DNA from 2 places in the Stenotrophomonas sp. NPDC077659 genome. Region 2 is predicted to be linked to the other one. Evidence: riboswitches for the same ligand, from Rfam matches in the RefSeq annotation. Region 2 holds a riboswitch; the other holds the start of a gene.

Region 1 (14,731 bases), on a different contig from region 2:
TTTCGGCCACGCGGTTGCCTTCCGGGTCGGACAGTTCGACCAGGGCATTGGCGCGGCTGCCGACATCGCTGATGGTCATCGAGGCCAGGCGGTAGCCCTGGGTGTTGGCACCGCCCTGCATCAAGGTCTGCAGATCGGCGTCGGTGACCACGCGCTGCTGCTCGCACATCGTCTTGAACTGCTCGAAGACCAGCTTCAGCTCATCTTCTTCCAGCCAGAAGCCCAGCGCGCGCAGGCGCGATTCGACGGCGGCGCGGCCACTGTGGCGGCCCAGCACCATCTGCGAATCTTCCCAGCCCACGTCTTCCGGGCGCATGATTTCGTAGGTGCCGCGGTGGCGCAGCATGCCGTGCTGGTGGATGCCCGATTCGTGGGCGAAGGCATTGGCGCCGACGATTGCCTTGTTGCGCTGGACCGGCATGCCGACCAGGCGCTGCAGCAGCTGCGAGGTACCGACGATGCGCGGGGTGTTGATCGCGGTGTCCTGCTCGTAGAAGGCCTGGCGCACCTTCAGCACCATGGCGATTTCTTCCAGCGAGCAGTTGCCGGCGCGTTCACCGATGCCATTGATGGTGCACTCGACCTGGCGTGCGCCACCTTCCACGGCGGCCAGCGAGTTGGCCACGGCCAGGCCCAGGTCGTTGTGGCAGTGCGCGCTGAAGATCACGTTGGCTGCGTTGGGTACGTCGGCCACGCCAGCGATGACCTGCTGGAACATCGCACGGATCTCTTCCGGCGTGGTGAAGCCGACGGTGTCGGGCAGGTTGACGGTGGTGGCGCCGGCAGCGATCGCCACGCGGGCCACTTCGATCAGGTAGTCCAGCTCGGTGCGGGTCGCATCTTCGGCCGAGAATTCGACATCGTCGACGTACGAGCGGGCCAGGGTGACGTGTTTGCGTACCGATTCCAGCACCTGCTCGCGGGTCATGCGCAGCTTGTGCTCGCGGTGCAGCGGGCTGGTGGACAGGAACAGGTGCAGGCGCGGGTTGGCAGCCGCTTCCAGAGCACGTGCGGAGGTTTCGATGTCGGCCTGCAGGCAGCGCGACAGCACGGCCAGGGTCAGGCTCGGGCGGCGCAGCTCACGGCCGATCAGGGCCATCGCTTCGCGGTCGGACTGCGAGCTGGCCGGGAAGCCGGTCTCGATGATGTCCACGCCCAGTTCGTCCAGCGCACGCGCCATCACCAGCTTCTGCGGCGGGCTCATGCTGCAGCCGGGGGACTGCTCGCCGTCACGCAGGGTGGTGTCGAAGATGCGGATGCGCGGGGTGGTAATTCGTTCGATGGTGGTCACAGGGAAATCTCCTCGACAGCGGGCGTTGCGGCTTGCAGGTGGGAAGGGAAAGAGGTGGAGGCGCTGGTCCGGGCGGGTGGGCGCGGGGATTCAGCGCGGCGCCGGCGCGGTTTGCGTGGCGGCCGGGGGCGGATGTCGGTGAGCAGGCCGGCCAGCACGCCGGCATCGATGTTGCCGCCGGACACCACCGCACACTTGCGGCGGCCGGCCACGCGGCGGCCGGCGGCCAGGGCCAATGCACCTGCGCCCTCGGCGATGATGTGTTCTTCCAGGGCCAGGCGGACCAGGGTTTCGCGCAGTTCGGCTTCGCGCACGATCACCACGTCATCCAGCAGCGAGGCACACAGGCGGCGGGTCAGGTAGCCGGGCACCTTCACCCGCACGCCATCGGCCAGCGATGGCACCGGGGCGATCTCGCTGACATCGCCCTGGATCGCGCGGGCCATGGAATCCACACCCTCGACCTGCGCGCCGATGATGCGCACGCCCTGCGACTTCAGTGCCAGCGCCACGCCGGAGGCCAAGCCGCCGCCGCCGATGGGCACGATCACCACGTCCGGTGCATGCGGAGCCAGTTCGATGCCGACCGTGCCCTGGCCGGCGATCACATCGGCATCGTCGAAGGCGGACAGGAAGCGGTAGCCATGGCGCTGCGCCAGTTCCACGGCGAAGGCAAAGGCCTCGTCGTAGCTGTTGCCGTGCTGGCGCACGGTGGCGCCCCAGTGGGCGACGCCTGTGATCTTGGTGGCCGGCGCGCCGTGCGGCATCACGGTGATGGCCGGCACGTCCAGGCGATAGGCGGCCCAGGCCACGCCCTGGGCATGGTTGCCGGCCGAAGCGCAGATCACCGGCCGGGTATCGCCGCGCTCGCGGCCGGCCAGCAGTGCGTTCAATGCGCCGCGCACCTTGTAGGAACCGGTGCGCTGCAGGTTTTCCAGCTTCAGCCAGGTGCCGAAGCGCTCGGCATGATGCAGCGGGGTAGGCGGCAGGAAGCGGCGCAGGCGGGCCTGCGCAGCCAGTACGTCGGCAACGCTTACGTCGCCGACATCGCTTTCGGTGCTGGCATCAGCGGCCGGCATGGGCCACCAGCGGGTTGCCGGTATGCGCCCGGTGCGGGCACGGGCGGCGAAGAAGACGCCTCCGTGCCGGCACCGTGGTCACTACGGTACGGGTGTTCATCAGGCAGCTCCTTCCACGGGCGTCAGCTGTACCGACACGCAGTCGTAGATCTTTTCCATCTGCCGGCACAGGGTGTCCGGCGGCCGCTGGCCATCGACCACCAGCTGCAGGTGCCAGCGTCCGTCATCGGCGGCCACCGGCGCGCCGTTGATCGCGCGCGGTGCGAAGCCGCGTCGCTCGGCCATGCCGATCACGCGCAGCAGCGCGCCTTCGGCCGGGTGCAGCACCAGGTCAAGCCGGTATTGCATTGGGGGTCTCCTGGCGTGCATGGGCGGGATTGCTTTCCAGCATGGTGCTGTTGGCGGTGTTGGGCGGCACCAGCGGCCACACGTTGGCGCGCGCATCAATGGCCACGTGCAGCAGTGCCGGGCCCGGCTCGGCCAGCAGTGCGGCCAGGCCACCTTCCACGTCATCGCGGCTGTCGATGCGCGTGGCGGCGATGCCGAACACCTTGGCCAGGGCGACGAAGTCCGGGTTGTCGGACAGGTCGATCTCGCTGTAACGCTCGGCGAAGAACAGTTCCTGCCACTGCCGCACCATGCCCAGCGAACTGTTGTCCAGCAGCACGATCTTCACCGGCAGGCGGCAACGGGCGATGGTGGCCAGCTCCTGCACGTTCATCATGAAGCTGCCATCGCCGGACACCAGCACCACGGTGCGGTCGGGGCAGGCGAACTGCGCGCCCATCGCCGCCGGCAGGCCGAAGCCCATGGTGCCCAGCGCGCCGCTGGTCAGGTGGTTGCGCGGGTGGTTGAAGCGGCAGTGCTGGGCGACCCACATCTGGTGCTGGCCGACATCGCAGGCAATGACCGTATCGGCGGGCGCCACTTCGCTCAGGCGCTTCAGCAGCGCCGGGGCATAGATGTGCTGGCCGGGCGCGTCGTAGCGGGCGGCGAAGCGATCACGGTGCTGGGCGCAGCGCTTGCGCCAGGCGTCCTGGTGGGCCTTGGGGGAGGGGAAGGCCGCACGCAGGGCGCGGATGGCATGGCCGACGTTGCCGGGCACGGCGACATCGGCGCTGCGCAGCTTGGAGATCTCGTAGGCGTCGGCGTCGATGTGGACCACGCGGGCGAACGGGGCGAATTCGGCCAGCTTGCCGGTGGCACGATCATCGAAGCGAGCGCCCAGCACCAGCAGCAGGTCGCTTTCCTGCACGGCCATGTTGGCCGCGCGGGTGCCGTGCATGCCCAGCATGCCCAGCGAGTGCGGGTGCTGCGGCGGCAGCGCGCCCAGGCCACGCAGGGTCATCACGGTGGGGATGGCGCTGGCCTCGACGAAGTCGCGCAGGTCCTGCACGGCTTCGCCCAGGGCAATGCCACCGCCGGCGTAGACCACCGGCTTCTCGGCCGCCGTCAGCGCTGAGATGGCTTCGGCAATGGCTGCATCGGCTGCGGCAGCGGGCGGCTCGACGGTGGCCGGCACGTGCGCCGGCAGGTGGCTGGCGTCGGCCAGCTGCACGTCCTTGGGCAGGTCGATCAGCACCGGGCCGGGGCGGCCCTCGCGGGCAATGCGGAACGCATCGGCCACCACGCGCGGCAGGTCGTCGACGCTGCGCACCAGCCAGCTGTGCTTGACGATGGGCAGGGTCAGGCCGAACACATCCAGTTCCTGGAAAGCGTCGGTGCCCAGCAGCGGCGTACCGACCTGGCCGGTGATGCAGACCATCGGCACCGAATCCAGCATGGCATCGGCGATGCCGGTGACCAGATTCGAGGCGCCCGGGCCGGAGGTGGCCACGCAGACGCCGACCTGGCCGCTGGCGCGGGCGAAGCCATTGGCTGCCAGCGCCGCACCCTGCTCGTGGCGCACCAGGATGTGCTTCAGCGACGAATCCACCAGCGCGTCGTAGAACGGCATGATGGTGCCGCCGGGATAGCCGAACAGGGTACGGACGCCCTCGGCCTCCAGCGCCTGGGTCAGCCAGCGCGCGCCGTTGGGCGGCGCGCTGCGGTGTGTGGGAGAGTTCATGGGGAACCTTGCAAAGCGGGTGGGGGAGGGCCGCGTGATTACGCGGCCTGTCCTTGCAACCAGACCATCTTGGCGCGCAGTTCCTTGCCCACCTTCTCGATCGGGTGCTCCAGGTCGGCCTGCTTGAACTTGTTGTAGTTCGGCAGGCCCGCTTCGTACTCGGCCACCCAGTTCTTGGTGAAGGTGCCGTCCTGGATGTCCTTGAGGACTTCCTTCATGCGCTCCTTGGTGCCAGCGTCGATCACGCGCGGGCCGCTGACGTAGTCGCCGTACTGGGCGGTTTCGGAGATGAATTCCAGCATGCGCGAGATGCCGCCTTCGTAGAACAGGTCAACGATCAGCTTCAGTTCGTGCAGCACTTCGTAGTAGGCGATTTCCGGCTGGTAGCCGGCTTCCACCAGGGTCTCGAAACCGGCCTGCACCAGTGCCGAGGCACCGCCGCACAGCACCGCCTGTTCGCCGAACAGATCGGTTTCGGTTTCTTCCTTGAACGTGGTCTGGATCAGGTTGGCGCGCGCGCCGCCCAGGCCGGCGGCGTAGGCCTGCGCGTGCTGCGCTGCGTTGCCGCTGACATCCTGGTAGACCGCCCAGATGCACGGCACGCCACGGCCGATCTCGTATTCACGGCGCACCAGTGCGCCCGGGCCCTTCGGCGCAACCAGCACCACGTCCAGGTCGGCGCGCGGCTCGATCATGCCGTAATGCACGTTCAGGCCGTGGGCGAACAGCAGGCAGGCACCCTGCTTCATGTTCGGCGCCAGCACGTCGTTGTAGAGCTTCTTCTGCACCATGTCCGGGGTCAGCACAGCGACCAGGTCGGCGTTCTTCACCGCCTCGGCCGGCGCCACCACGGTGAAGCCGTCGGCCTGCGCCTTGGCTTCGGTCGGGCCGCCCGGGCGCAGGCCTACCACCACGTCGAAGCCGGATTCGCGCAGGTTCAGTGCGTGGGCGCGGCCCTGGCTGCCGTAGCCGATGACGGCGATCTTGGTCTGGGGCAGGTCGTTGGTGCTCATGGGGGAGGTTCCTTGCGTGGGAAGAAAAAGACGGCCGGCAGTCGAAGCGACGTACCGGCCGGTCAGGGGAAAACGGTGGGGGAGGCGCGGCGCATCGCACGGGCACAGCCACCACGAGGCGTCGTGGTGTGGCAGGTCCGGGTTTTGCTGTTGGAGGTGTTCATGGTGGTTGCGTCTGAAACCAGGTCTTGAAATGAAAAAACCCGCACCGGGGCGGGTGCGGGTTTTTGATGAGTTCCGGTGTGTCTGTTGCTTACACGCTGGCTCGTCCCGCACCTGTAGGCTGGGTAATAAGTACGAGCACAAGAATCGAACGCAGCGAGGCGGCGCCGATGTCGGCGGCTTCAACGTGGGTTCGCAGTGGCGTGGTGTGATGCAACATGAGACCGAGGGAAACATGGGCGATTCGGCAGTGTCAACCCTGGCAACGGATATTTTTTTTGTTTCCGCTGCATCCGGCGCAATCGCTTGTGGCACAAGGATGGTTTCCAGCGAAAGTGTTTCGGTGAACCGGAATTCACTCTTTTCAGGGGGTCTTTCTGCGCGGGAATGAGGGGCCGTTGTGTCCGCGCTCGCAGCAATCTGTCTAGAGCGGGCGGGGGCGGCTGGGCAGGACCGTTTGCGCCATGGATGGCGCCATCGAGCACCATGGAGGGGCTTTTGCGTGTCCTGACCAGCCGCCCCCGCCCGCTCCCGCCGGGATATCCAGGCGCCCATGACCTCTGCCCGATACCGCGTGAAGGCCGCAACGGCGAAGATCGGGGACCACCCTTCCATCGGAACCCGACCGTGTCCCGACGCATTGCCCGTTCCCTGCTGGCCGCCGCCGTCCTCGCTGCGATGCCCGCGCTGTCCTTCGCCGCCGACCGCATCACCGGCCACACCTTCGCCACCCGTTCGGAGGTGATCGCCCCACATGCGATGGCCGCCACCTCGCAGCCGCTGGCCACCCAGGTCGCGCTGGACGTGATGAAGGCAGGCGGCTCTGCGGTTGACGCCGCCATCGCCGCCAACGCGACCCTGGGCCTGATGGAGCCGACCGGCAACGGTGTCGGCGGCGACCTGTTCGCCATCGTCTGGGACCCGAAGACGCAGAAGCTTTACGGCTACAACGGCTCGGGCCGCTCGCCGAAGTCGCTGACCCTGGCCGAGTTCCAGCGCCGCGGCCTGAAGGAGATCCCCGCCACCGGCCCGCTGCCGGTATCCGTGCCCGGTGCGGTCGACGGCTGGTTCGCCCTGCACGAGCGGTTTGGCCGCAAGCCGATGGCCGACAACCTGGCCCCGGCCATCCGCTACGCGCGCGAGGGCCATCCGGTGGCCGAGGTCATCGCCTACTACTGGGACCGCTCGGTACCCAAGCTGTCCAAGTACCCTGGCTTCAGCGAGCAGTTCACGATCAACGGCCACGCCCCGCGCAAGGGCGAGATGTGGAAGAACCCGAACCTGGCCGACACCCTGCAGCAGATTGCCGACGGCGGCCGCGATGCCTTCTACAAGGGCGCCATCGCCCACATCATCGGCGACTACTTCAAGGCCAACGGAGGCTACCTGAGCTACCAGGACATGGCCGACCACCATGGCGAGTGGGTCGAGCCGGTCAGCAGCAATTACCGTGGCTATGACGTGTGGGAACTGCCGCCCAACAGCCAGGGCATCGCCGCGCTGCAGATCCTCAACGTGCTGGTAGGCTACGACTTTTCGAAGATTCCGTTCGGCTCGCCCGAACACGTGCACCTGTTCGTCGAAGCCAAGAAGCTGGCCTTCGCCGACCGTGCACGCTTCTACGCCGACATGGCCTTCCAACCGGCCCCGGTACAGAAACTGATTTCCAAGGACTACGCGGCCCAGCGCCGTGCGCTGATCTCCATGGACAAGGCGTTGAAGGAAGTGCAGCCGGGCACGCCGAAGCAGCTGGAGGAGGGCGACACGATCTACATGACCGTGGCCGACGCCGACGGCATGATGGTTTCGCTCATCCAGTCCAATTACCGCGGCATGGGCAGCGGCATGGCACCGCCGGGGTTGGGCTTCATCCTGCAGGACCGGGGTGAGATGTTCGTGCTGCAGAAGAACCATCCCAATGGCTACGCACCGGGCAAGCGCCCGTTCCAGACCATCATCCCCGGTTTCATCACCAAGGATGGCAAGCCGTACGCCAGCTTTGGCGTGATGGGCGGCGCGATGCAGCCGCAGGGCCACGCGCAGATCGTGATGAACCTGGTGGATTTCGGCATGAACCTGCAGGAAGCCGGTGACGCGCCGCGCATCCAGCACGAAGGTTCGACCGAACCGACCGGGCAGGCGATGGCGATGAGTGATGGCGGTGAAGTGAACCTGGAAACCGGCTTCCCGTATGAGACGGTGCGTGCGCTGATGCGCAAGGGGCATCGCATCGTGTTTGCCGACGGCCCGTATGGTGGCTACCAGGCGATCATGCGTGACCCGGAGACGGGCGTGTATTACGGCGCGTCGGAGAGCCGCAAGGATGGGCAGGCGGCGGGGTACTGAGTTTTCCGGCCAACGGGCGCAGCCCCCTCTGCGGTGGGGGTGGTTCCAGTGATGCTTGGGTTGGCCGGGCGGGTGGGCTGGTCGGGGGATGCCGTGAATCCGTCCCTGGAGGCTTGGCAGCCGCATCCATGCGGCTGACACCCCCGCCCAACCCACCCGCCCGGCCACGGACAGTTTCCGTGGCCGCCACCGCAGGAAAAGAAAAAAGAAGAGCAAGAGCAAAGGCAACAGCAACAGCAACAGCAACAGCCGTGCGCTTTGGATGGGGTCGGATGCGTTTTCCGCAGGAAAACGCATCCGACCCCTTCTTGTTTTCCGATATACCTCATCCACGCATGGCGTGGATCTACTGCCGTCACCGGGAAACTGTCGGAGGCGGAGAGGGGGCAGATGGCGGGACCGTCCACGGCATGGATGCCGTGGCCGAGCCTACAGGGACGTACTTGCGGCGTGTCCCGCCATCTGCCCCCTCCCCGCCAAACCCATATCAACCCAGAGCCGCTTCTGCTCCTGCCGTTGCATTTGCTTGAAAAAGCGGTGCAGCCGCGGGCTGCAAAACACCCTCAGTCCCGCTCCTGCGCGCGCGCCGCCTCCGCCTGGGTCTCTTCCTGCGCCGCCATCTCCCGCGCAATCCACGAGTCGATCATGTGTCGCTGGCGCTGCGCCTGGCGTCGCTCCCGCGTGTAATCCTGGTCCAGCACCCGGTACAGCGACACCATCACCAGCACCATCAGCAACGCGAACGGCAGCGCCGCGATCGTGATCATCCCCTGCAGCGCATCCAGTCCGCCGGCAAGCAGCAATGCCGCTGCGATCAGTGCAACCGCAATACCCCACGCCAGCTTGCGCTTCAGCGGTGGATCGCCGGCCTCGTCGGTGGACATGCTGGCCAGCACCAGCACCGCCGAATCGGCCGAGGTCACAAAGAAGATCATCAGCAGTACCAGGGCTATGCATGAAAGCAGCAGGGCGGCGGGCATGCTGTCGAACAGGGTGAACAGCACCGTTTCATACCCGTTGCCCAGCGCCTGCACCAGGTCGGCATGGCCGAAGATCTGCGACCACAACGCGGTACCTCCGAACACCGAGAACCAGAAGAAGCCAAGCAGCGTGGGTGCCAGCACGACGCCGATCACAAACTCGCGCACACTTCTGCCCCGCGAGATGCGGGCGATGAACGAACCCACGAACGGCGCCCACGAGATCCACCATGCCCAGTAGAAGATCGTCCAATCCGCCACCCAGGTGCTGCCGGAAAACGGCGACATGCGAAGGCTCATGGTCACCAGCTGGTTGAGGTAGGAACCCAGCGTGGTCGTGAACGTATCGAAGATGAAGCCCGTGGGCCCCAGCACCAGCAGGATCGCTGCCAGCAGCGCGGCCAAGGCCAGATTGAAGTTGGACAGCCATTTCACCCCACGTTCCACGCCGCTGGCGGTGGAGGCCATGTACAGCACGAACGCTACCGCGATGATGATCATCTGCACCGCAACGGTCGCTTGCAGGCCAAACACGCGTTCGACGCCAGCGGCGATCTGGATGGTGCCGAAGCCCAGCGTGGTGGCCACACCGATTGCGGTAGCGACCACGGCGGCGACGTTGACCGTTTTGCCGATCCAGCCGCGATGGTGGCGGCCGATGATCGGCTGCAGCATGTCACTGACCAGGCCGCGGCCGTTGCGATTGAACTGGAACCACGCCATTGCCAAGCCGATCAGTGCGTAGATTGCCCAAGGATGAAGCCCCCAGTGGAAGAACGCATAGCGCATCGAGGCGCGTGCGGCATCCATGCTCTGCGGTTCCAGTCCTTCTGGTGGCTTGGTGAAGTGGGAAATCGGTTCGGCCGCACCCCAGAACACCAGGCCGATGCCCATGCCGGCAGCGAACAGCATCGACATCCAGCTGGCGCGCGAGAACTCGGGTTCGGCGTCCTCGCCACCGATGCGCAGGTTGCCGAAGCGACCGAAGGCCAGGTACATCAGGAAGGTCAATGCGAGGAACACCACCAGCAGATACAACCAGCCGACGCTGCGGATCACATCGGCCAGGACCGACTGCACCACGGTATTGAAGGGGCCTGGCGCGAAGCCGGCGAGCAGCACCAGTACGAGCACCAGTGCGATGGAAACGCGAAACACCATGAAGGAGCTTCTCCGATCAAGGGATTGAGGGGAGCGAGCCAGAGCTGGCAGCGAGGGCCGCGTGGGCGGCGAGCAATCACGTTACTGAACGGAGTGTCACCGTTCCGTTAACGAGGTGGAGGTCAGAGCCCGTTGCGGCGCAGCGGGCTCTGACCCCGAACCGCTGACGCTGTGCTCTAATGCCCGCCAAGAAGCGGGGGTACCGCGGCCCGATGGCCACGGTTGAGACAGTCCCTTGGAACCTGATCCGGTTCATACCGGCGTAGGGAAGCTTTGCAGTGCAACCGTGCCCGGAGTCCGCCCAAGGACCGTCCGGGCGCGGTGCGCAGTGCGCCGCCGCTTCGTCCCTGACCCAACTGGACGATGCCCGATGAACGCACAGCCCTCCGCCCTGCAGCAACAGGCCCAGCAACTTTCCGAGTCGGTGACCCGACCGATTCCGGGTTCGCGCAAGATCTACGTGCCGGGTTCGCAGCCAGACCTGCGCGTGCCCATGCGCGAGATCGCACTGACCCGCACGCCGGCCCTGTTCGGTGGCGCAGAGAACGCGCCGGTCACCGTCTACGACACCTCCGGCCCTTACACCGATCCGGATGTGCCTATCGATCTTTCCGAAGGCCTGCCCGCGCTGCGCCGCACCTGGGTGGAAGCGCGCGGCGATACCGAACAGCTCGATGGCCTGAGTTCCGTGTTCGGCCGGGGACGCGCGCAGGATGCGAAGCTCGACGCGGTGCGCTTCCCCGCACGCAGGCTGCCTCGTCGTGCGCGCGCCGGCGCCAATGTCACCCAGATGCATTATGCGCGACGCGGCATCATCACCCCGGAAATGGAATTCGTTGCCATCCGCGAGAACCAGCGCCTGGAAGCGATCCAGGATGCAGCGCTGCTGCAGCAGCATCCTGGGCAGTCCTTCGGTGCCGCCATCCCGACGATCATCACCCCGGAATTCGTGCGCGATGAAATCGCACGCGGGCGCGCGGTACTGCCCAACAACATCAACCACCCGGAAAGCGAGCCGATGATCATCGGCCGCAACTTCCTCACCAAGATCAACGCCAATATCGGCAACAGCGCGTTGTCGTCAGGCATTGCCGAAGAAGTGGAGAAGCTGGTCTGGGCCATCCGCTGGGGCGGCGACACGGTGATGGACCTGTCCACCGGCAAGCACATCCATGAAACCCGCGAATGGATCATCCGCAATTCCCCGGTGGCCATCGGTACCGTGCCGCTCTACCAGGCGCTTGAAAAGGTCGACGGCCGCGCTGAAGCGCTGAGCTGGGAGATCTTCCGCGACACGCTGATCGAACAGGCCGAGCAGGGCGTGGACTACTTCACCCTCCACGCCGGTGTGCTGCTGCGCTACGTGCCGCTCACCGCCAAGCGCGTGACCGGCATCGTCAGCCGCGGTGGTTCGATCATGGCCAAGTGGTGCCTGGCGCACCACAAGGAGAACTTCCTCTACACGCATTTCGAAGAGATCTGCGAAATCATGAAGGCCTACGACGTGACCTTCTCGCTGGGCGACGGTCTGCGCCCCGGCTGCATCGCCGATGCCAACGACGCGGCACAGTTCGGCGAGCTGGAGACGCTGGGCGAACTGACGAAGATCGCCTGGAAGCACGATGTGCAGACCATGATCGAAGGCCCCGGCCATGTGCCGATGCAGTTGATCAAGGAAAACATGGACAAGCAGCTGCGCGAGTGCGGTGAAGCCCCGTTCTACACGCTGGGACCGCTGACCACCGACATCGCCCCGGGCTACGACCACATCACCAGCGCGATCGGTGCGGCGATGATCGGTTGGTTCGGTACCGCGATGCTCTGCTACGTGACGCCGAAGGAGCACCTCGGCCTGCCCAATCGCCAGGATGTGCGCGACGGCATCATGGCTTACCGCATCGCCGCGCACGCGGCCGACCTGGCCAAGGGCCATCCGGGCGCGCAGGTGCGCGACAACGCACTGAGCAAGGCGCGTTTCGAGTTCCGCTGGGAAGACCAGTTCCACCTCGGCCTGGATCCGGAGAAGGCCAAGGCCTTCCACGATGAGACCCTGCCGAAGGACGCGCACAAGCAGGCACATTTCTGCTCGATGTGTGGCCCGCACTTCTGTTCGATGAAGATCACCCAGGATGTGCGCGACTACACCGAGGCGGGGTGGCAGTGGTAGCGCCGGGCCATGCCCGACGAGCGCAGCGGTCTGTGGAAGCCGCCGGGCATGGCCCGGCGCTACCACCTCACGTGCGTGCAGTACCGGCTATGCTCGCACCCATCGCCCCCGGAGGCATGCCATGCCCATTGCCATCACCACCCGCTGGCTGGCCATCGCCCGCCGTCATCCTTCCGCTTGGTTGCTGGGTGCGCAGCTGATGGCCGTGCTGTCGTACCCGGCGCTGGATGACACTGCAGCCGGGCGGGCAGCACTGGGTGTGTTCGGCATGGCGGTGCTGGGCCTTGCGCTGTGGGTGGTGCAGCGCAGCCCGCTGGGCACTTGGCTGGCCCTTCTGCTGGCCATTCCTTCGGTGGTGTTCTCCATTGCCGCTGCGCTGCTGGATCGCCCGGCGCTGGGCACCACCGCACAGTTGCTGGAGAGCCTGCTGTATTTCTACACCGCCGGGGCGTTGATCGCCTACATGCTGCAGGACCATAAAGTCACGCGCGATGAACTGTTCGCTGTTGGGGCCACGTTCACGTTGCTCGCGTGGGCATTCGCGTTCGCATTCGCAGTCTGCCAGCAGTGGTATCCGGGCAGTTTCCAGGGCAGCACAGAAGGGCCGCAGCGCACCTGGATGGAGTTGCTTTACCTGAGCTTCAGCTTGTTGTCCGGGGTGGGCCTCAGCGATGTCGTGCCACTGCATCCACAGGCACGCGCATTGGTCATGCTGGAGCAGTTTTCCGGGGTCATGTACGTCGCTCTGGTCGTTTCGCGGCTTGTCGGATTGACCATGATCCGACGTCTCTGAAAATGAACCCAGGATAAAAATTTCGCGCCCAGAGGGGCGCGAATGATGGTGCTGCTTATGTGAATGCGTCGGCGAGAGAGAGCCTGATGTCCACCACGCATAGGCGAGGCAACCTGCATAGGCTAGTATTCGCCGGCTTCGTTTTTTTTGCGGTATGCGCCGATGCTTTTTGCGGAATCTGGCTTCTCGCTGCGCCTCGGACACGCTGTGCCGGACAGCCGTTGCATCCGTGGCTCGTTTTAATCTTCCTGTAGCAGATGATCAGCAGCGAAACCCAGCCGTCTGAAGCCGACCGGATCCGGATCGGCGAGTGCATCGTGACGTTGTCCTCGCGTGAGGTCGAGGTTGCGGGTGCGCGTCGTCCGCGCCGGCTCACGCCGAAGGCGCTGGGCGTGCTGCGCGTGCTGCTGCGTCAGCCGGGGCGGGTGGTGACCCGTGAAGAACTGTTCGCCGAGGTCTGGCCGGACACGCTGCCCACCAATGACGTGCTGACCCAGGCCGTGACGCAGCTGCGCAAGGCGTTCAGCAGCGGCCACGACAACAGCCAGGCTTACATCGAGACCATCGCCAAGACCGGTTACCGTCTGCTCGTGCCTGTACAGGTGCTCGCCGATGTGGCACCCGATCGGGTGGACGATGCAGTGCCCGTCGTCGCTCCGGCTGTTGACGCACCGGACGCCGCAGCGCTGCCCAGGGCGCAGTCGCCGGCACGTCGTCGCTGGCGCTACTGGCGTCGGCGCCTGCTGCTGGCCCTGGGCGTTGCCATGCTGCTGGCCCTGCTGGTGATGGCCGCGCTGCTGGCGCGTCGCCCGACGCTGTCGAGCTCGCCGGTGGATGCGGCCGTTGAAGATGGCACGCGGGTGATCGGCAGCCCTGAACGTCCGTATCGACTCATTACCGCCACCGCTGGCTTTGAGACCTATCCCACACTTTCGCCCGATGGTTCGCAGGTGGCGTACGAGGGTGCGAACGAGGACGGCAAAGGCGGCAACGCCATCAAGGTGCAGACCTCGGGCAATGCCCCGGCGCGGCAGCTGCTGGCGCCACCGGAAGGCGCCAACGATCGCTTCCCTGCCTGGTCGCCCGATGGCCGCGAGATCGCGTTCGCGCGGTTTGGTGCCGACGGCAGCTGCCAGGTGCTGATCGCCAGTGCCACCGGCGGTGCGCTGCGTCAGGCCACCCGCTGCGATGGTACCGAACTGCTCAGTTTCGACTGGACCCCGGACGGTCGCGGGTTGGTGTTCGGCAGCATGGTGGGCCGCTACGCGCATCGCGGCATCCGCGTGCTGGACCTGCCGACCGGGCAATGGCGCGCGCTCGATTACGCCGTTGACGAGGACGACTTCGACTACGCGCCACGCTACTCTCCCGACGGCCGCTGGCTGGTGTTCGTACGCAACCCGCAACTGGGCGATCTGTGGCGGGTGCCGGCAGCGGGCGGCACGCCCGAACAGCTGACCAACGAAGCGGCCGAACTGCGCGGCTGGGCGTGGCTGGGCGATGGCCGGAGCATTGTCTTTGGTCGCCGGGTGGACAGCGAAGCTCGTCTCTACTATCTGGACGTCGCGCGACGCACGCTGCGCGATGCCGGCCTGGACGATGCGCAGTGGCCAGCGGTGTCGCGGCGGGGTGACATGCTCGCCTTCGTCCATCGACGCGCCCAGTTTGGCA
Region 2 (14,731 bases):
GCGGGCATCGTCTATCTCTGGTTGAACCTGGGCCGCACACCCGCTCGCAGCAGATTGCCCCTCAAGTGACCTCCCCATCCTTTGTTGCCGCCGGCGCCAGCGTCGATGAGGACAGGGCGCCCCCTGCCCCTGACCAGATAGCAGTTGATGTGATCAAGGCCGGATCATTGAGCGCGGCCTGTAGCTGCAGCCGTGCGGCGTCGGCCAGATCGATGTGGACGAGCAGGCCCAGGCTGGCGGTCAGATGGCCATCGGTGATCGCCAGGATCTGGAAGTCACCGATCTACAACGTGGGCAAAGCCAATTCGATGGTGGGTGCATTCATAGTATTGGTCAGTTGCGAGCCTGGAAGAGTCATGGGCGTACTCGACTAGCGTCGTCAACTGAAACGTAGTGACGTTGGCTGAAACTGAAATTGGGCCGCTGCAACCATAGGTTTTCAGCCCTTGCGCAACCATAGGTTCAGCAAGAACGCAAACCTATGGTTGCCCGTCTACTAAGCCTGGTCACCATAGTTCCCTGAACAGCAACCTCATTCATGTACTGCTCAGTTCAATATTCAGGGTCGATTTCACCAGCAAACGGATAATTCACACCTGTTGACCACCTCTTCCCCTCCCGGTGAGGCGGCCGACGAAATCAAAATAATTAAAAGGTGTGTCCCGATGATCAAGAATTCGCTGCTCGCCCTGGGTCTGCTGGCTGCCCTGCCGTTTGCTGCATCGGCTGCCGATGGCCTGTCGTACAACTACGTTGAAGGCGGTTACGTGAACACCGACGCCAAGGGCGGCGACGCCGATGGCTGGGGCGTCAAGGGCTCGGTTGCCGTGCACCCGAACTTCTCGGTCTTCGCTGATTACAACAAGCAGGAAACCGACACCTTCAAGAACGATGTCGCCCAGTGGCGCATCGGCGCTGGCTACAACTACGGCATCGCACCGAACACCGACCTGGTGGCACGTGTTGCGTACCAGAAGTTCGACATGAAGCACGGCCTGGACTTCAACGGCTACTCCACGGAAGTGGGCCTGCGTACCGCCTTCAACCCGTACCTGGAAGGCTACGCGCTGGCCGGCTACGAAGACTTCAGCAAGAAGCACGGTATCGATCCGGACGGCGAGTTCTACGGCCGCGTCGGTGCCACCGCCAAGTTCACCCCGAACTGGGGTCTGAGTGGCGAAGTGAAGCTGGCCAAGGCCGGCGACCGCGAGTGGTTCGTGGGTCCGCGCTTCACCTGGTAAGAACAGCAAGTCAGCAAGAGTGCGTTACCGGCGTGTGCTCTCTCTCTCTCTCTCTCTCCCGCACGCCACCCGAAGCCCGGCCTCGCGCCGGGCTTCTTTTTTGTGAAACCACCACGGCGATCAACGCACCGGCGTGCCGTAGGTTTCGGCGAGCATGGCCTTGTAATCCGCCAGCGACGGCAGGTCCATCGCACTGCGCCGCGCATCCAGGCCGGGCATGTCTTCGGTGGGACGCAAGCGCATCGCGCCGTCGTCACCCCGCACGAACTGGCTGCCGTAGCGTTGCGGCTTGCCCTGCGCCACCAGCACCCGATCGGTCAGCAGGGCCACGTCGGCACGGTCGGCTTCGCCGTCGTTGGCGGCCTGTTCGATCAGCGGCAGCACTTCGGCCTGGAACGCGGGGTCCTGGTCGGCATGCTGCACCAGCAGCCACGCGGCCTTGGCACCATCGCGGCCGACCTTCGAACGTGTCGGCCACCCTTTCTCGGCGATCACCGATTTCAGCCAGTCCGCATTGGCTTGGGCCAAGGGAGCGACGCGCTTGAACGCCTCGCCGCCGCCTTCAGCGATGGCCGCGTGCTGCTCGGCCTGGTCGCGGGCCTCACGATCGAGCAGCTCCGTGCGCAATGGTTCGTCCATCTGCGCGGCGCGCTGCTTCTGTGCGGCATCCACGCGTGCCAGCAGTGATTGCCAGGATGGCTCGGCGCGCAGGGCGTTCAGGCCGGGGCGGTCCTTGTGCAGTAGGTCGTCGACGGGCAGCCGGTCCTGTTCGACCAGTGCAAGGGCATAGGCCATCGCGGCGGGGTGGTCACCGGCAGCAGCGGTGCACTCGACCAGCAGCAGTTCGCCGGCATCGGGAAAGCTCGCGCCCTGCTGATACATCGTGCCGAGCGTATCGGCGCAGCCTTTGAAATTGTCGTCCTGGTACTGCTCTACTGCGCTGAAGAACGTACCGGTTTCGGCAGCATGGGCGCCGCTGGTCGTTCCAAGCAGCAGCGCAAGAAGTGCCGGGGTGAGGGTTGAAGTGCGGATGGATGTCATCGTGTCTTCCTGACGGGACAGTAGAGCCACGCCATGCGTGGCCGGATGGCTCGACCAGCAGTCGAGCACGCTTGACTCTACCTGAGAACCGCTCCGTCGTCGGCAGGAGGCTTCCGCTGGAATCGCCCGATGCTCTTCAGTAGCGCCACGCCATGCGTGGATGCACTTCCCAGCCACGCATGGCGTGGCTCTACTGCAGCCGGGTTCCGCTAGAATCGCCCGCTTCAAGCCAGCAGGAAGTACCGTGAATTCCCAGCCCGCACCGATCACCGCCCTCAACCACACGCTCGACAACGAGCCGCAGCAGATCACCGCGCCGTTGACCCACTCGGCCGCGTTCCTGATGCTGAAGGTGAGAGATGATGCCGGTTCCATCGCCAGGGTGCGCGAGGTGCTGGGCAGCACCGATGACCTGATCAAGAACACCGCCATCCGCGAGATCGGGCGTACGTTCACCTGCAACGTGGCCATCGGCCACCGTGTGTGGGGGCCGGTGGTGGGCAGCACGCTGCCACGCGAGCTCAAGCCCTTCCGCGAAATCAAGGGTGCAACCCACACGGCGGTGTCCACCCCGGGTGATCTGCTGTATCACATCCGTGCACGCACCCAGGATCTGATCGTGGCGTTCGAGCGCAATCTGCTCATGGCGTTCGGCGATGCCGTGGAGACCGTGGATGAGGTGGCCGGCTTCCGCTACTTCGATGGCCGCGATCTGCTGGACTTCGTTGATGGCACGGCCAACCCGGAAGGGCTGTCGCTGCCGGAAGCCACGATCGTGGGCGATGAAGATCCCGAGCACGCCGGTGGCAGCTACGTGGTGGTGCAGAAATACCTGCACAACCTCGATGCCTGGCGTGCGCAGAAGACCGAGGCACAGGAAGCGATCATCGGCCGCACCAAGCACGACAACATCGAGTTGGATGACGCACCGGCCGACGCGCAGAAATCGCACAAGACGCTGTGCACCATCGAAGATGCCGACGGCGAGCACGAGATCCTGCGTGACAACATGCCCTTCGCCGCCCCCGGGCGTGGCGAGTACGGCACCTATTTCATCGGCTACACGCGGCGGCTGTGGGTGATCGAGCAGATGCTCGAGCGCATGTTCATCGGCAACCCCGCGCCGCTGCACGACCGCATCCTGGATTTCTCCACGGCCACCACGGGCGTCACCTTCTTCGCACCCTCGCGCAAGGTACTGGCCGAGCTGGGCGAATGACCCCACGCCATGCGTGGATGTCATTGCCCAGTAGATCCACGCCATGCGTGGATGACCCTCTGGTAGATGCCAACCAAGGTTGGCGGCTACCGATTCGCGCGCGCCGCCGCACTCCATGCACGAAGGCCATACACGGCCAGGCCCAGGAAGAACACGTACAGCGCCGCGGTCACGTGCAGTGACTTGAACACGTACGCGCCCACGTAGACCACGTCCACGCCGATCCACACCCACCAGCACGCCACATGCCGACGCGCCTGCCACCACTGCCCGACCAGGCTCAGCGCGGTCAGCATCGCGTCCAGCCAGGGCAGCGCGGCGTCGGTAAAGCTGTGCATGGCCGCGCCCAGCGCCACGCCGCCGCACAGGCCGATGGACAGGTCGCGCAGCAGCTTGCTGCGCGCCAACGGCACGATGCGGATGCTGCCTTCATCGGCGGCGTGCTGGCGCCAGTTGATCCAGCCGTAGACCAGGAAGCCACCGAAGGCGACCTGCAGCAGCGTGTCCGAATACAGCTTGGCCTCGGCGAACACCAGCCCGTACAGCGTCACCGACAGCAGGCCCACCGGCCACGCCGACAACCGGCGCCGGGCCATCAGCCAGACGCCGAACACGCTGCACAGGGCAGCGGTCCACTCCAGCAGCGGGCCGCTCACAGCGCGAACGTCACCGACAGGCGCGCCTGCCGCGGTGCGCCGGGGAACAGGTAGTAGTCACCACCGCTGCTGCCGGTATCGCGCCAGTAGAAGCGGTTGAACACATTGTCCACCGACAGGTTCCAGGTCACCGCGCGCTCGTGCAGGCGATGCTGGAAGCGCAGGCCGGCATCGAACACCGAATAGTCCGGCGCACGCACGCTGCCATCGGCACGGGCCACGTTGGAGGAGGCGTAGCGCCAGCCACCGGTCACGTCCAGGCCCTGCACGAACGGCAGCGCATAGGCCAGGTGCACGCTGGCGCGCACCTTGGGCACATTCACCAGCTGGTGGCCTTCATAGTCCGGCGTACCGGCATCGCGCGCCCGCGCCTGCAGCACGCTGGCGCTGGCCACCACCTGCAGGGCGTCGGTCAGCCGGCCATTGGCGGTCAGCTCCAGGCCGGTGTGGGTCTGCGTACCCTGCTGCACGAAGGTATAGCCCGCCTCGCTGTCATCCGGCTGGGCGAACTGGTACGGCTGGGAGATGCGGAACAGTGCCGCGCCAAGGGTCAGCGCGCCCTCCACCGGCACGTACTTCACGCCCACTTCCAGTTGCCGCGACTGCACCGAGGGCAGGAATTCATCGGCGTTGGTGGTCCAGAATGGCGCCTCCTGGCCCAGCGAAATGCCACGCACGTAGCTGGCATAGGCGTTGAGCTGGTCGGTGGCCTTCCACACCAGCGCGGTCTGCGGCAGGAACCGCGACAGGCGGCTCTGGCGTTGCCGGTTGCCGCGCTTGTCGTAGGCGCGCTCGTCCAGGCGCACGAAGCGGCCACCGGCCAGCCACTGCCAGTCATCGCCGAAACGGATGCGGTCCAGCGCGAACACGGCGGTCTGGCGGCTGTCCAGGCGGCGTGCGGACGGGCCGGGCTGCAGTGGCGAGGGTTCGTACACCGGCACCTGCGCGTCGTGGATGTTGGCGCTGCCCACGTATTCGTTCACGCTGGGACGGCGGTCGACGGTGCGGCGGAAGGTATCGGCGCCGACGGTCAGTTCGTGGCCCACGCTGCCGGTGTCGAAGCGGCCGCGCAGCTCGGCGCGCGCCTGCTGGTTGCGGCGGGTGTCGTCCGGGCTGCGGTAGTCGTAGATGTCGTAGTCACCATTGGGCGCGAAGTAGTTGCCCGGCGTGCTGCCATCGGCGCACTGCGCGGTGTAGTAGCAGCCGTAGGCGAAGGCCACGTTGTCATCGATGACCGAACGGCTGTAGCCCACCGACACGCGCGACTGCCAGCGCTCGTTGAAGTCGTAGGTGTGCAGGGCGGTGATGTTGGTGCTGGCGATAGCCACCGGGCGCTGCCACGGCTGGTAGCCAAGCAGGTGCTTGCGGTCTACGCCGCGCGGCAGCTCGCTGGCGCCCAGCAACTGATAGCCGGACACCGAGCGCTGCGTGCTGGTCTGGTAGTTGGCATCCACTTCCAGCTTGCCGCGCTCGCCGATGAACCAGTCCGCAGCCAGCGAATAGAAGTTGCGGTTGCCGTCGGCGTGATCGATGTAGGAATTGCTGGCGTCCCACGCCGCATTGAGGCGCACGCCAAACCGCGGCGTGATCCAGTGCCCGACATCGGCGGCGACATAGCGCGAGCCTTCCGAATCGGTGCCCAGGGTGACGTTGCGCACCTCGGCCGGGCGCTTGCCCACGTAGTTGATGATGCCGCCCGGTGCCATCACGCCAGCGGCGAGGCCAGCTTCACCCTTGAGGATCTGCACCTCCTGCACGTTCTCCAGCGCCAGGCGCTGTTCGCCGGCGATGGCCAGGCCGTTGAAGCGGTAGCCGGTGGCTGCGTCCAGGGCGAAGCCGCGGATGGCGATGTTCTGGTAGTAGCCGACCGGTGCATAGGCATCGCCCAGCGAGGCGTCGTTGCTGGCCAGCTCGGACAGCGAACGCACCTGGCGGCGGTCGAGGTACTCGCGGTCGAGCACGTTGACCGAAGCCGGCGTGTCCTTCCAGCTGCCGCCGCCGAAGGCGTTGGCGCGCGAGGTATCGGCGGCGGGTCTGCCGGCCTGCACGCGCACCGCCGCCAGTTCGGTCGGCGAACGTTCGGCGCCGGTGGCGGCCACGTCGGGGGACACCTCGGCAGCGCTGGCATGCAGCGGCAGGGCGGCGCAGAGGGCGAGAGCGAGCAGGGTGGGGCGCAGGCAGCGGTTCATTCGGTTCGTCTTCTGACAGCAAGGGAGACGAAGCGACGGCGCGCGGGCGCACCTGCCCGGAGTGGGGGTGCGACTGCTGCTCAAAGCTCCCTACGCCGGTGCAAACCGGATCAGGTTCCAAGGGACTCTCTCAGCCTGGCAATCCAGGCACCCCCGCTTCAGGTGACCATTTCACTACAAACGGTACGGATTTGCGAGCGGCGGGCGAGCATGGGGTCGGATCCCTTTGCGCAGCAAAGGGTTCTGACCCCGACCCAACGACCCTCACGCCGCTGCGCGCAGCGCCTGCAGCAGCCCTTGCCCCGCCTCGCTCCTGAACCACGCCGGGTGCCCCAGCATGAACGGCTGCCACGCCACATCGGCATTGGCGGTAGAGCCGGTGACACCCTCGAAGTACTCCACTTCAGACAGAGCGAAGTCGAAATGGACCATCGGCAACAGGTCGGCCAGCAGCTGCACGCGGGTGGCCGACAGTGGCAGCACTTCGCGGTAGCCCTGCAGCAGGGCCAGTGCGATGTCGATGCGCACGGCGTCGGCACCGCGCTCCAGTTCCAGCCAGGCCACGGCGTTGCGCTCGATGGCGGTGGCCAGATCGAACAGGGCGCTGGTGGGCGAGGCCAGGCCGAAATCCAGCACGGTGGCCACCGTGCCGTCGGCCCCCCATAGCAGGTTGGAGACGTGCCAGTCGTTGTGCGCCCACAGCCGTGGTTCCTCTCGCAGGCGTTGCGCCAGGCCGGCATGCCAGGGCAGCACCTCGGCACGCAGCTGTGCCTGCCATGGAATGCGCGCCAGGTAGCGGGCCAGCCCGGGCCGCTTTGGCAGATCGGCCTGCAGCGCGGCAATCGGATCGTCGGCGCGGATCAGATCGTCGCGGGCGACCAGCATATGCGTACTGCGTTGCGGCGCCGTGTAGCTGGCTGAGGCCTGGTGCAGGCGCGCCAGCATGTGCCCGGCCTGCCGTGCCTGCGCGGTATCGGTCAGCAGCGACCACGACACGGCCTCGCGGTACAGGTCCGCACCGGCACCGGCGGCATGCAGCTCATAGGTCCACGGGCCGTGCTCGACGGCGGTCGCACCATCGGTGGCCGCCATCACCTGTACCACCGGCACGCCGTGTGCCGCCAGATGGGCGATGAAACGGTGTTCTTCCTGCAGGCAGGCGGCGCTGCGCACGCTGTGGTGGTGGCGCTTGATGAACACCCTCCCCATCGTGCCTTCGACGATAGCCGCCGCCGACAACGGTCGCGGGCTGTGCCAGCGCAGCGTGCTGTCGGCCGCCAATGCCGGGTACTGCGTGCACAGCCACGCCACTTCAGCGGCGCTGATCGCCGGCCAGTCGGCGGCAACCTCGTCGTTGTTGAGGCCCTGCACGCGATGGGGGAAAGAAGTCATGCCGCAGCCGCTGCCTGGAAAGGAGTCACCAAGGCTGCGCATTCAACGCCATGGGCGCTGCCGACGCAACATGCGATGCCGCAACGAAAAACGGGCAGGTCCAGGACCTGCCCGCTGCGATACCGCTCAACCGATGGCGCGCTTACCAGCCGCGATGACGGCCGCGGTCGTGGTAATGGCGCCGGTCGTGGCCGCGGTTGTGGTAGCTGCGGTCGTAACGGCGGTTGTCGTAACGGCGGTCATGGCGGTTGTCATGGCGGTCCCGGGTGGTCAGGTTGCCGATGGCACCACCGGCAACGGCGCCGCCCACGGTCGCGGTCGGATCACCGTTGGAGATCAGATGGCCGGCCACGCCGCCCACCACCGCACCGACCACGGTGCGCTTGTCCTTTCTCGACATCGCGCTGGCATCGCTGACCACGGCCACCCCGGCCAGCAGGGCCAATGCCATCGCCAGACCACGGAAGCTGATTGCGGACGTACTGAACATGTTCGGTTCTCCTGTCTGGGACGTGCCACGGTGGGCAGGGAGGGCGGGGGGTGCCCCGGCTGCCGTGATGCCTACGCTGGTCGTCCAACATTGTCGGAACATTGCGCGTGGCACCGTGCAGCGTGCTGCATTCATCCAGCGTCAAACGGGATGAAGCCAGCCTGAAAATTCAATCGCCAGAGGCACGAGGTTCAGATTTTCCCATCGCGCAGGTAGTCGAACAGCTCGGCATCGCCCTTCAGGCCCAGCTTGAGCATCGCATCGCCCTTCTGCCGGCTGATGGTGCTGACGCTCTTGTGCAGCTGCAGGGAGATTTCCTTGACCGTCATCCCGGTGCCGAGCAGGCGCAGCACTTCCACTTCACGGGGCGACAGCGGTTTGCCATCGCCCTCGCGCATGCGCCAGCCGCCGGCCTCCTCCACCCGATCACGCAGGCTGCGGCTGATATAGGGCTGCCCGCGGTAGACGGTCTGGATGGCCTGCGGCAGTTCCTCCATCGACGAACTCTTGTCGACCAGGCCAAGCACTCCGCTGTCCAGCACCATGCGCAGGATGGCCAGATTGTTGGACACGCTGAGCATCAGCACCGGCATCTCGGGATAGCGGCGGCGGATCATGCCGATCATCGCAAAGCCATCGGCCTGGGCGCTGCCTGGCATGGAGTAGTCGGTTACCAGCATGTCGCAGGGCTGGCTGGCCAGCACGGCCATCAGCGCCTGCACGCTCTCCGCTTCACCCACCACCCGGCCCACGCCGCTGGATTCGATCACGGCGCGGGTACCGATGCGTACGACGGGATGGTCGTCTGCGATGATGATGCGCAAGGTCATGCTCTAGTATGGCCTTTCGGGCAGTGCCAGCCGCGAGTCGCGCGGTACCAGGCGGGTTTCTGGGAGAACGTCGCAGATGCGGAACCGGGCAGTGCGTGGATGGATCCTCTTGCTGGGGCTTCTGTGCCTGTCCGTACTGGCGCAACTGGCGCAGGCCGAGCCGGGACCGCTGCTGTTGACTACAGAACAGCGCCGGTTCGTGGCGGCACATCCGGTCATCGTTGTCGGCCAGTATGACAGTGGGTGGGCTCCATTCGAGACCCTGCAGCAGGACCAACCTGTGGGTCTGGGACCAGATTACCTGTCGCTTCTGGCGCGTCAACTGGGTGTGAAGGTCCAGTACCGCCGCTACCGCGACTGGAATGCCGTGCTGGATGCAGCGTGCCGCGGCGAGATCGACGTGGTGATGAACATCGCGCTCAGCCGTGAGCGGACCCGCTGCATGACCTACACCCGTGCCTATATGGAAGCGCCCCTGGCCATCGTGGGCCGCAACGGCGACCTGCGTGCGTCACAGGCGCCGGACCTGGATGGGTTGCGGGTGGTGACCGAGCAGGATTTCCTGACCGCTCCGCAGGTGCGCGCGCGGTTCCCCCGGGCCCGCCAGGTGTTTGCGGCAGACACCCAAGCGGCGCTGCGCATGGTCAAAGACGACAAGGCTGACGTGTTCATCGGCAATGCGTACGTGGCCACCGAGTTGATCGCGATGCGGCAGATCGACGGCATCACGTTGCTGCGGCCCAGCGATCTGCCGCCCGAGCGCCTGCATTTCGGTGTCGCCCACGGCAGTGAGCCCCTGGCCGAGGCGCTGGATGTTGCCCTGGCCGGAACCAGCCCTTCGCAACGCGATGCGGTGCTGCAGCACTGGTTGCCGCCGCTGCAGTGGTCGGCGACGGCGCAGCTGGCACTCAGCCAGGCCGAGAAGCAGGTGCTGCAGGAACCGCTGATGATCGGCTTCGCACCCAACGCCGCGCCCTTGTCCTTTGCCGGGCCGGATGGCACACCCAGCGGTCTGGCCAGCGGCTACCTGCAGCAGCTGCAGAAGGCCGGTGCCACGTTGCGGATCGAGCCCAGCCATGATTGGTTCGATGTGCGCGAGAAGGCTCGGCGCGGCGAACTGCAGGCGGTCATCGGCATTCCCCTGGATTCCCGCTATCTGGGGCCCGACTGGGTCTTCAGCCAGCCGTTCATCAGTGTTCCCAATGTGATCGTCACTGCCCAGGGCAGCCCGGTGCTGCTCGGGCTGGCCGATCTGCAGGGCAAGCGCGTGCTGTTGTCCGATCCGGAACGGGTGCGCGGCTATGTGCTGCTGCAGGCGCCCGAGGCCCGCATCATTGCCGCACGCAGCGCCGAACAGGCCCTGCAGCGGCTGGCCGACGGCGACGCCGATGCCTACGTAGGCAACCTGGCCCTGGTCGACCAGCTGATGCGCTCCCGTTTTCCCGGGAAACTGCAGATTGCGGCACCGGCCAACTTCAACGACGAGCTGGCGCTGGCCGTGGACGCCCGGCACGCGGCCCTGGCCACCACCTTCGACCGCCTGCTGCTGCAGATGACCCCGCAGGAGCGCCAGGCCCTGCGTGATCGCTGGGTGGCCACCGAGTACGCGCGTGACGTGCAGTGGAGTGCCCTGCTGCAGTGGGGCGTGCCGGTGGTGCTGGTGCTGCTGGCCGCTGGCGTGGTGTATGCGCTGGGGCACTGGCGCCTGCGCAGGGAAATGGCTGGGCGACGCCTTGTCGAACAGCGTCTGGCCGACGTCACCGACAACCTGCCGGCCACGGTCTACCAGGCCCGCCGCGATGCCGACGGTACGCTCAGTTTCCCGTTCATTGCCGGCGACGTGCAGGCCCTGTTCGGCATATCTCCGCAGCAGGCCATGGCCGATGCCTCTGTGCTGCTGAAGCGCATCGACGAGCAAGACCGTGCCGGCATCCTGCGCGGCACCGACCTGGCTGCACGCAGCTTCGCCCCGCTGTCGTTCGAGTTCCGTGTGCACGCCGACGACGGCACGCTGCGCTGGGTACGCACCCAGGCGCATCCCTACTCGGTCGAAGCGGGTGTGGTGACCTGGAGCGGCTACTGGGTGGATGTGAGCGAAGCGCGTGCGCAGGCCGATGCGCTGGCCGCGGCCAAGGTAGAAGCCGAACAGGCGGTGGAAGCCAAATCGCGCTTCCTGGCCACCATGAGCCACGAGATCCGTACACCGATGAGCGGCGTGCTGGGCATGCTGGAAGTGCTTTCGCATTCGCCGCTGGACCAGGAACAGCGGCGCATCATCGGTGTGATCGAGGATTCGGCGCAGATGCTGCAGCAGATTCTCGATGACATCCTGGATTACTCGCGCATGGAGGCCGGCGCGCTGCGCCTGGCACCGGTGCCGATGCCGTTGCGGCCCCTGCTGGAAAGCGTGTGCCGGCTGCTGTCGGCGCAGGCCAGCGCGCGCGGCCTGGATCTGCAGGTGCAGATCGACCCGCGGCTGGCGCAGGCGCACGAAGTGGATGGCGTGCGTGTGCGGCAGATCATCTTCAACCTGCTCAGCAATGCCATCACGTTCACCGCGCAGGGCAGCGTGCGGCTGCAGGTGGATGTGCTCGGTGCCACCACCGAAGACGGCAGCCAGCCGCTGCGGCTGACCGTGTCGGACACCGGCATCGGCATCGCCGACGAGCATGTTCCGCACCTGTTCGCGCCGTTCACCCAGGCAGGTGCACACATCCAGCGCGAGTACGGCGGCACCGGCCTGGGCCTGAGCATCTGTCAGCGCCTGGTAGACAAGATGGGGGGTGAGATCTCCCTGCACAGCGTGCTGGGCCAGGGCACACGGGTGGAAGTGCTGCTGTCGCTGGTCGAGGCGCGCGCTGAGGATGTGCAGGCGCTGCTGTCCGAACAGGAACAGACCGCGCTGTTGCCGCCGGCGCTGCGCGTGGCGCGCGTGCTGGTGGTGGAGGACCACCCCACCAACCAGGCGATGATGGCCTGGCGCCTGCAGCAGCTGGGCGTGCCGCATGTGCTGGTGGACGACGGCCAGCAGGCGCTGGATCGCCTGTCGGTCGAGCGCTTCGATCTGGTTATCACCGACTGCCGCATGCCGGTGCTCGATGGCTTTGCCTTTGCCCGCTTGTTGCGCGAGCGCGAAAGTCGCAGCGGCCAGCCGCGCCTGCCGATCCTGGCGCTGACTGCCAGTGTGTTCGACGATGATGCGCGCCGCTGCCGCGAGGCCGGCATGGACGATGTGCTGGCCAAGCCATTGTCGCTGGCCACGCTGCGGCAGGCCCTGCTGCGCTGGCTGCCGCAGGCGAAGGACCTGCAGGCGGCGCCGACCGCCGTACAGGCGCAGGCCAGCGCCGATGAGGACACGGCATCGCTGCAGCTGCCCGATCTGGCCGCCCTGCAGCAGCGTTTCGGTTCACTGCAGGTGGCCCACCAGCTGCGCGACAGCCTGCTGCAGGCCAGTGCGACGGATGTTGCGCAGCTGCTGCGCGCGCTGGACGAAGGTGATCGCGCCAGTGTGATCGTGCAGCTGCATCGTATGGGCGGCGCTCTGGGGTCGGTAGGGGCACGTGGCTTGGCCGAGCGCGCCGCGACGCTGGAACAGCAGCTTCAGCAGGCCGGCGAAGCTGATGCCACGCCGGTGCTGCAGCAGGTCGGCCAGTTCGTGCAGCACCTGCAGCAGCAGCTGCAGCGCCTTGCCGCTTCAACGGCGGGCTAGCGCGTCGCCTGCTCCTGCAGGTAGGCAATCACCAGCGCGCGCCGTTCGGCACTGGGGAAGGCGTTGTACATGCGCGTGCCCGGCACCATGTGGGTGGGCGACTGCAGGAAGGTGTCCAGGGTCTGCGCGCTCCACACGAAGCCGGCGCGGCGCATGCCGTCCGAATAGGCGTAGTCGGGCAGGCTGCCGGCACGGCGGCCGATGACCCCATGCAGGTTGGGGCCGAAGCGGTGGATGCCGCCGGCCTCGGTCGTGTGGCAGCCGGCGCAGATCTCGAAGGCCTGCTGCTGGGCCTGCAGGCGGGCCTGTGCGGGCGTCAGCGGGGCTGGTGGCGTGCGCTGGCAAGCCGCCGTAGCGGCCAGGGCGAGGATCAGCAGCAGGGGCAGGCAGGCGCGCATGGGCGGGCAGGATAGCGGTGGGCCCGCCGCAGCGGGCTGCGACACGCGGTCGCAGCCCCGGGCCATCACATGCCCGAGTAGTTCGGGCCGCCGCCACCCTGCGGGGTCACCCAGACGATGTTCTGGGTCGGGTCCTTGATGTCGCAGGTCTTGCAGTGCACGCAGTTCTGCGCGTTGATCTGCAGCCGCGCGTTGTCGGCTTCGCCAACGAACTCGTACACGCCGGCCGGGCAGTAGCGCGCTTCCGGGCCGGCGTACTCGGCCAGGTTCACCTTCACCGGAATGCTCGGATCCTTCAGCGTCAGGTGGCTGGGCTGGTTCTCGTCGTGGTTGGTGCTGCTCAGGAACACCGAGCTGAGACGATCGAAGGTCAGCACGCCATCGGGCTTGGGGTAGGCGATGCGGGTGTGCTTGGCTGCCGGTTCCAGGCAGGCGTGGTCCGGCTGGGTGCGATGCAGGGTCCACGGCGGGTTGCGCACGCCCAGCTTGGGCAGCAGCCACTGCTCCACGCCGGTCATCAGCGTGGCCACGGTCTGGCCCTTCTTGAACCACTGCTTGAAGTTCTTGGCCTGCTGCAGTTCGGTGAACAGCCAGCTGGCTTCGAACGCCTTCGGATAGGCGCTCAGTTCATCGTGCTGGCGGTCAGCAGCCAGCGCATCGAACGCGGCGTCGGCGCACAGCATGCCGGTCTTGATCGCCGCGTGGCTGCCCTTGATGCGGCTGGCGTTGAGGTAGCCGGCCTCGCAGCCGACCAGTGCGCCACCCGGGAACACCGTCTTCGGCAGCGACAGCAGGCCACCGGCGGTGATCGCGCGGGCGCCGTAGCCGATGCGGGTGCCGCCTTCCAGGTGCTTGCGGATGGACGGGTGGGTCTTGAAGCGCTGGAACTCCTCGAACGGGCTCAGCCACGGATTCCTGTAATCCAGGCCGACCACATAGCCGATGGCGACCTTGCCGCCGTCGGCGTGGTACAGGAACGCGCCGCCATAGGTGTCGCTGTCCAACGGCCAACCGGCCGCGTGCACCACCAGGCCCGGCTCATGCTTGGCCGGGTCGATCTGCCACAGTTCCTTGATGCCGATGCCGTAGGCCTGCGGATCCTTGCCTTCATCCAGCTTGAAGCGTGCGATGAGCTGGCGGCCGAGGTGGCCACGGGCGCCTTCACCGAAGATCGTGTACTTGGCATGCAGGGCCATGCCGCGCTCGAAGGCCGGCCCGATGCTGCCGTCCTTTTCGATGCCCATGTCGCCGGTGGCCACGCCGATCACTTCACCGTTGTCGCCGTACAGCACCTCGGCGGCGGCGAAGCCGGGGAAGATCGCTACTTCCAGCGCTTCGGCCTGCTGCGCCAGCCAGCGGGTCACTTCCCCCAGGCTGATGATGTAGTTGCCTTCGTTGTGGAAGCACTCCGGCAGCAGCGCGTTGGGCGTGCTGCGCGCGCCGGTTTCGCTGAGGAACAGGAACTCATCGCGGGTGACCTTCTGCTTCAGCGGCGCGCCGCGCTCGGCCCAGTCGGGGAACAGCTCGGTCAGCGCACGCGGGTCCATCACCGCGCCGGACAGCACG

Evidence for each region. Region 2 has a riboswitch for thiamine pyrophosphate ahead of ACQKDV_RS02200 (TonB-dependent receptor). Riboswitches for the same ligand answer to the same signal wherever they lie in the genome.
Region 1: it holds a riboswitch for thiamine pyrophosphate, as region 2 does, so the genes downstream of both, thiC (phosphomethylpyrimidine synthase ThiC) here and ACQKDV_RS02200 (TonB-dependent receptor) in region 2, are expected to answer to the same signal.

Annotation. Positions count from the first base shown of each region.
Region 1 is NZ_JBNNHG010000006.1:38,456-53,186, reverse strand. Features, by position in the region: gene ACQKDV_RS02080 (2-isopropylmalate synthase) at 1-1,291, opposite strand, end outside; gene ACQKDV_RS02075 (threonine dehydratase) at 1,288-2,370, opposite strand; gene ACQKDV_RS02070 (ACT domain-containing protein) at 2,470-2,718, opposite strand; gene ilvG (acetolactate synthase 2 catalytic subunit) at 2,702-4,438, opposite strand; gene ilvC (ketol-acid reductoisomerase) at 4,477-5,451, opposite strand; gene ggt (gamma-glutamyltransferase) at 6,241-7,959, shown strand; gene ACQKDV_RS02050 (BCCT family transporter) at 8,523-10,100, opposite strand; TPP riboswitch at 10,286-10,387, shown strand; gene thiC (phosphomethylpyrimidine synthase ThiC) at 10,471-12,267, shown strand; gene ACQKDV_RS02040 (ion channel) at 12,389-13,060, shown strand; gene ACQKDV_RS02035 (winged helix-turn-helix domain-containing protein) at 13,318-14,731, shown strand, end outside.
Region 2 is NZ_JBNNHG010000007.1:10,938-25,668, reverse strand. Features, by position in the region: gene ACQKDV_RS02225 (DUF998 domain-containing protein) at 1-69, shown strand, start outside; gene ACQKDV_RS02220 (Ax21 family protein) at 669-1,241, shown strand; gene ACQKDV_RS02215 (DUF6624 domain-containing protein) at 1,362-2,282, opposite strand; gene ACQKDV_RS02210 (Dyp-type peroxidase) at 2,527-3,501, shown strand; gene pnuC (nicotinamide riboside transporter PnuC) at 3,588-4,145, opposite strand; gene ACQKDV_RS02200 (TonB-dependent receptor) at 4,154-6,346, opposite strand; TPP riboswitch at 6,417-6,511, opposite strand; gene ACQKDV_RS02195 (phosphotransferase enzyme family protein) at 6,611-7,738, opposite strand; gene ACQKDV_RS02190 (glycine zipper 2TM domain-containing protein) at 7,881-8,228, opposite strand; gene ACQKDV_RS02185 (response regulator) at 8,420-9,058, opposite strand; gene ACQKDV_RS02180 (ATP-binding protein) at 9,135-12,767, shown strand; gene ACQKDV_RS02175 (c-type cytochrome) at 12,764-13,165, opposite strand; gene ACQKDV_RS02170 (electron transfer flavoprotein-ubiquinone oxidoreductase) at 13,231-14,731, opposite strand, start outside.